Regions from separate parts of the Zooshikella sp. RANM57 genome, predicted to be linked through region 2. Evidence: predicted binding sites of a transcription regulator. Region 2 holds the regulator's gene; the other holds the start of a gene.

Region 1 (3,648 bases), on a different contig from region 2:
TTCCTCCCTCTTTTAAGCGTTTAATTTCTAGCACTCCCTTCAAGTGTCGACTTCGTTCACGCATAATCGCTAAACCATAATGGTTGAGTTTGTCTGGATAATCCTTAATACCTATTCCATTATCCACAATCGAAATATTAATATGCTGATGATTATTTAAATCCAATGATATTCGTATACAATTGCCTTGTGAGTGATGTAGGGCATTCTGTACAGCTTCTCGTATTAGCTGTAATAAATGTATTTCTTCATTTGGTGTCAATGGTAAATGGTGAATTTGATAGTCCAGATTAATATTGAAATTTGGCTGTTGTTCAATGGCTTGTTTAACAGTTTGTTCTAAAGCCGCCGATAACCCCTGCTCCGGAATTTGTAGACGAAATGTTGTTAATAATTCTCTCAGTTGTTGATAGGCCGATGTAATACCTTCTCTTAATTCAGTGACAATATCCACAATATGAGGCGGTTGCTGCTCTTCAGGTAAAGCGCGTTTTAAACGTGTCACTTGAATCTTTAAATAAGACAGTGCCTGTGCAATAGAATCATGTAGCTCTCTCGCAATCACCGTTCGCTCATTCATTAATGCCATTCGCCTTTCCTGATGCAATTGTCCTCTCAGACTCAGTGCTACAGCAACTTGACTGGCAAATGACTTTATCACTTGATGCTGCCATGCTTCCAGCTCACAGTGAGCGTTTAAGGTAAACACTAACACACCATAATGATTATTATCTTTTATTAATGGATAGTGAATTTTAGGGCAATCGGCAGGTGTTACAAAGTTACCTTCAGCAGACAGACACTGCTCGCAATCGACTGGACGACAAGTGTTAGCAGAAGAATGGGTGCTAAAATGCTCATAAGGTATCTGTGCATCGGAGGTTTTCAAACATATATCTATTGCATCCACATTGATAACATCAGACAAACTTGCTAGCCAATAATCAAATGAAAAATGACTTTTACTTTTTTCATTAATATCACAAGCAACCTGATAAAGAAAATTCAGTGTTTGATTACTCCTGTTTAATGCTTCTGTTTTTTCTGTCACACGTTGTTCCAGATGGCTATACATTTGCGAAATATCAATACACATGGTATTGATGGTTTTCGCTAATAAGCCAAGCTCGTCGTCGTGATTCAAATCAATATTCTGTGAAAAATCCCCCTCACCAATCTTTCGTGCACAATATGTTAATTGTTGCAAAGGCCGTGTAACGTGCTTGTTTAAAATTTTTACTGAAAAATAGGCTAATGACACAATGGAAAACAATGCAATTATTTGAATAAGTCGTAGTGTATCAATTTTCCTTTCTGCCAAATGCTGGTACAAGTTAACCAACTGATCAATTTCTTCGACAAATACTTCTACTTTATTCTGTAATTTATCAAGCTGTAGAGGGGTCTTATAATTTTCTTTTTCAAGTTGCCTTTTTATATCATCAAACCAATGCTGTTTGACGACAGTATATTGTTTACTTAATAATGAGTTTTCATCATCAAGTGCTTGTAATAAAGCTGGAGCCGTTAAACTTTGATTAAAATCATCTAGGTACTGATTAATAGGTTGTCTTACTTGCATCACTACTGCATTACGTACCACGACATTCAACAACCTATAGCTTTGCATACGTAATGATCCTGCTATATTGACAGCTTCAGCATCTTGATCAGTACTTTCTGAAATAAAATAAGATGCAATTATCGTAACCAATGACAACAATACCAACATGGTCATAATGGCACTCATACGAAAAGTGATCGATTTTTGAAAGTGCTGTAGCATTTTATTTTTTCCTACTTAAGTATTATTAAATATACACTCTACTACGATGGATATACCACCAAAAAACCACAACGTTTCACTTTTCCCATATTACTACGATAAAACGCCGTATATTACTTAAAAAACTCACTATTTCGCCATCTTTCTCTACCTCTTAATGAGTACAAATGCCCCTATACTGTCTATCCTCCCGAAAAAACCTTTGATGCATATCAATTAGCCACATGCTCTGCTCCTTACACTTATGAATAAGCATCCTAATGAGAAAAAAGCGCCACAATTAATGATGAAAGAAATTAGTTTTATCAAATAAATATTTTTATAACGTAATTAAGAAGACAGCGCCTATCGCTCACTTATTTCTTGAGCATAGAAAAAGTTGTTACTCGCAAAATTATTTTAAGTATTTCAGCCTGCCGTTGAGGAGTTCACAATGAGCCATTTTCTAGACAGGTTACTGTTTTTCAAGCAAAAAAAATCAACATTTGCAAATGGACATGGTGAAACCACCACGGCAAGTCGTCAGTGGGAAGATGGTTACCGTCGCCGTTGGCAGCACGATAAAGTGGTTCGTTCAACACATGGCGTGAACTGTACAGGATCTTGTAGTTGGAAAATCTACGTTAAAGACGGCCTTGTCACGTGGGAAACACAACAAACTGATTATCCCAGAACTCGACCTGATCTACCAAACCATGAACCACGAGGCTGCCCTCGTGGGGCCAGTTATTCATGGTATATGTACAGCGCTAATCGTTTGAAATACCCTAAAATTCGCAAACAATTATTACAGCTGTGGCGTGATGCATTAAACCAGCATTCTGATCCTGTTAATGCCTGGCAAAGCATTGTCGAAAACCCAAATTCTGCAAAGAGTTATAAGCAACAACGAGGCATGGGCGGATTTGTACGTGCCAGTTGGGAAGAAGTCAATACCCTGATTGCTGCCGCCAATGTCTATACGGCCAAACAGTATGGTCCTGATCGTATTACCGGCTTTTCTCCCATTCCTGCCATGTCCATGGTGTCTTATGCGGCTGGTGCACGCTACCTGTCGCTTATTGGCGGTAACTGTCTTAGTTTTTATGACTGGTATTGCGATTTACCGCCAGCATCCCCTCAAATTTGGGGTGAACAAACCGATGTGCCTGAAGCAGCCGATTGGTATAACGCCAACTACATTATTGTCTGGGGTTCCAATGTGCCTCAAACACGCACACCTGATGCCCATTTTCTTACTGAAGTTCGTTATAAAGGCACAAAAACCTGTGTCATCACGTCTGATTATTCCGAATGTTCGAAATTTGCTGACAGTTGGTTAGCACCTCGACAAGGAACTGATGCAGCCCTGGCGATGGCCTTTGGTCACGTTATTTTGAAAGAATTTCACTTACAACAGCCCAGCGCCTATTTTTCGGATTATATACGACGTTATACCGATATGCCGATGTTGGTGATTCTTGATGAATATCAACAGGGTAATAAAACGGCATTGATTCAAGGTCGCTTTTTAAGAGCATCAGATTTAGCGAATAATTTAGAACAAAACAATAATCCTGAGTGGAAAACCGTAGGCATTGATCAGGATACGCAGCAAATCGTAACGCCCAATGGTTCCATAGGGTTTCGCTGGGGGGAACAAGGTAAATGGAATATAGAGCCTGTTAATAGTCAAACAGGTCAAAATACCACTCTATTGCTAAGCCTAAAAACAGCTCATGACGAACTTGCCAACGTTTTATTTCCCTATTTTGGTAGCCAACAACACGAGCATGGTTACTTTCAACATACCCAGCATGAAGCGCTACTGGCCAGAAAAGTCCCTGTTAAACGTATCACCTTAGCTGATGGCAAACAGGTTA
Region 2 (3,648 bases):
CTCATGTCAATGACTCAATCATTATTACCCAATACTAACACCCCAGTTACACATCATATGTCGCATTAGTCGTTATAACGTGTGTCTAGCTAAATTGCGCTTGATGCACATCAAGACAAACCACACCAAACGTACATAAACTGGTCTCCTGAATATGATTAGGAGAGGCAACTTTAATTATGGTGCAAGCGCTTGAGTGGGACAGTCAATTGATTCACCGCTACGCAGTAAACGGTCCAAGGTACACGTCGTACCCAACAGCCGTTGAATTTACTGCACCATTTTCCGAAGTAGCCTATTTAAATGCAGCTAAACAAAGTAAGCAGTTAAATACGCCTCTTTCACTTTATTTTCACATTCCATTTTGCTCTAACATTTGCTACTACTGCGCTTGCAATAAGGTTATTACGAAGCAACGTAACCAAGCGGTGAGCTATATTAAAAACCTTATCCGTGAGATGCATTTTCATGCAGAATATTTTGGTCAACGAGAGGTAACACAACTACATTGGGGCGGTGGGACACCCACTTATTTAAGCTTGGAATTAATGCAACAGTTAATGGAGAAAACTAACGATTATTTCCAACTTGTAGATGATGCGAGTGCTGATTACTCAATAGAAATAGATCCAAGAGAAGCTGACTGGGCAACAATGGGCCATTTGCGCCAGTTAGGCTTCAATCGTATCAGCCTGGGGATTCAAGATTTTAATCCCATCGTACAACAGGCTGTAAACCGTGTTCAAACTGAAGAAGAAACATTAGCGGTCATTGATGCTGCACGAACCCTAAGCTTCAAATCCATCAATGTTGATTTGATTTATGGGTTGCCTCATCAAAACACTCAAAGCTTTTTGACTAGCCTGGATAAAGTCCTTGAGCTGGCACCAAACCGTCTATCAATCTTCAATTATGCACACCTCCCTGATCGGTTTAAACCTCAACGTCGTATCAATGAAAAGGACCTCCCATCACCCGCTGAAAAACTTTCCATTCTTAAGCACACTATTGAGCACCTTATTGATGCAGGTTATGTGTATATTGGGATGGATCACTTTGCACTACCAGAAGATGAATTGACAGAAGCAAAAGTCACAGGGCAGCTCCACCGTAACTTTCAAGGTTATACCACCCATAAAGAGTGCGACCTGCTGGGTTTTGGTTGCTCTGCTATTAGCCAGATTGGTAATACCTACTGGCAAAACCTGTCAAAATTGAATGAATACAGTCAGCAAGTAAGTCAAAATGTCTTCCCATTTCAACGTGGTTTTGTTTTATCGATAGAAGATCTTCTTCGTAGAGAGGTTATCAGTCAACTGATTTGCCACTTTGAGTTAAACATTCATCAAATAGAGCAACAGTTTGAAATTGATTTTAATAACCATTTTGCTTATGAGTTAGAAGCATTACAGTCAATGGCAGATGATGGCTTGCTTATCATTAATAAGGACAGCCTACTGGTACAACCTAAAGGTCAACTACTGATTCGTAATATATGTATGGTATTTGACCAATACTTGGCTGCAAATAATGAAGCAACGCGCTTTTCAAAAGTAATATGACTCCATCTTAGTAATTCCCGTTGGAGTTTTTAGTAGTTTCCCCTACAATAGCCTCTAATCAGATACTAGCATTAAACATATATGACGACGGAAGTTGATTAGAGGCCCTCACAGCATGACGTCGAAACCTACTGTAAAACAGTTCAATCAAGTGGCCTGTAAAGAGTGTGCATTGCAACCTCTTTGCCTGCCTATCGCTTTAAATACTGAAGACATTGATTTACTTGATAAAATTATTAAGCGGGGACGACCCTTGCGAAAGGGGGAGCACCTGTTTCTTGAAGGAGATAAATTTGCCTCCATTTACGCTGTCCGCTCTGGAGCACTAAAAACCTACACCTCAACCAATGATGGTGATGAACAAATTACTGGTTTTCACTTACCTAGTGAGTTAGTAGGAATGAGTGGTGTCGACAGCGATGCCTACCCTGTTTCCGCTCAAGCTATTGAAACAACAACGGTTTGTGAAATTCCTTTTGACCGCCTAGATGAACTTGCAGAATCTTTGCCTGAACTGCGTCGTCAACTAATGCGGATCATGAGCAAAGAGATTCGTGAGGATCAGCAAATGATGCTTTTATTAAGCAAGAAAAATGCTGATGAGCGTATTGCTACTTTCCTTGTCAACCTGGCAACACGCTTTAGACGCCGCGGATACTCATCGCAGTCTTTCCGACTTCCTATGTCTCGTAATGAAATGGGAAATTATTTGGGACTTGCCGTTGAAACTGTCAGCCGTGTTTTCACCCGTTTCCAAAAAAATGGCTTAATCGTCGCTAATGGTAAAGAAGTCAAAGTTGTTGACCCCATAAACTTGTGTTCTTTAGCAGGGGGTAAACCTGTTGAAGTTAAGAAAAATGGCAGCACTGACACCTAACAATAAGTAATCCGCTTTCTATGATTTTTGACGAATATTATATTAAGTCATTAATACGCAGTGTTAATGATTGGCCAGCGCCTGGTGTTGTCTTTCGGGATGTTACTCCCATCTTCCAATCCCCCAAAGCACACAGAATGGTTATAGATAGTCTGATCCAACGCTACGTAGACACTGAAGTTACCCATATTGCAGCACTTGATGCTCGTGGTTTTTTACCTGGTGCTGTTATTGCCTACGCGCTAAACAAGCCGTTAGTTTTACTTCGCAAGCAAGGCAAGCTCCCTGCCGAAACAGAAACAGAAACCTACGACTTAGAATATGGGCAAGCCACCATCGAGGTACAACGTGGAGTGCTAAATGAAAATGACTCCGTCCTGCTCATTGATGATTTGATTGCAACGGGTGGAACTCTACTTGCTGCAGCTACACTGATAAGGCGGTTAGGTGCCCACATATATGAAGCAGCCGCTATTATTGATTTACCAGACTTAGGTGGTAGCACAAAGCTACAAGATGCCAATATTCCAACGTTTACCCTCTGCGCGTTCTAGACTTTATCAATACAGCTTTCAACCAATAGTTCATTCTGCCAGGTTAACAACCTGGCAGAAGGCTGTTTTTCTGCATTAAATAGCTAAAATGCCATCACTCAAAACAAGTTTAACGTTACTCCTTACAAATCTTCATTTCCCCGTCATACTTTTGTCTTTAAAACAACATACATGTTTGAATAATTGACACCATCATTCAAAAGAGCCATAAAAAAAATAGCCTAAGTCGATTTGTATTATTAATAACTACGGCTATTTATGCTTTTTACATGGACTAAATACACTAACTCAACAAGTTACAGTGACTTTTGTAAAAAATAGGCTAGGTTAATGGGAAAGGTAATTATAAAAACAAGTGATTACTTTCCATAAACAGCCCTACCTGTAGATTGGTCAATATTATGCATGGCTTCCTATATAGATTTTAGGGCTGCGATAAGAGAGTGAGACCATGGGAATCTGTCCAGATGAACTTCGCCACTATGTAATTAAACCCACATTAGACTACATAGATATGTGGTCCCCTTTTGCAGAAAACCTTCTACTGGGGACTGCAGCTCAAGAAAGTGGATTAGGCTTTTACTTGAAGCGTCGGAAGCAGCGCTCATTAGGCATCTACTGCATTACACCCATGATGCATAAAAATATATGGGAC

The links. Region 2 encodes FNR, which switches genes on or off when oxygen is low (the NO sensors DNR and NnrR bind a similar motif). Its sites were predicted from a motif close to TTGATNTANATCAA; they were not measured.
Region 1: a site for FNR is predicted at 1,989-2,002, ahead of ACQ96U_RS02985 (nitrate reductase subunit alpha). Genes of this name have one in related genera too.

The regions. Positions count from the first base shown of each region.
Region 1 is NZ_JBOIUB010000001.1:775,210-778,857, reverse strand. Features, by position in the region: gene ACQ96U_RS02990 (histidine kinase) at 1-1,786, opposite strand, end outside; gene ACQ96U_RS02985 (nitrate reductase subunit alpha) at 2,220-3,648, shown strand, end outside.
Region 2 is NZ_JBOIUB010000003.1:267,013-270,660, forward strand. Features, by position in the region: gene ACQ96U_RS08530 (sulfite exporter TauE/SafE family protein) at 1-69, shown strand, start outside; gene hemN (oxygen-independent coproporphyrinogen III oxidase) at 180-1,562, shown strand; gene fnr (fumarate/nitrate reduction transcriptional regulator Fnr) at 1,678-2,439, shown strand; gene ACQ96U_RS08545 (adenine phosphoribosyltransferase) at 2,460-2,993, shown strand; gene ACQ96U_RS08550 (hypothetical protein) at 3,445-3,648, shown strand, end outside.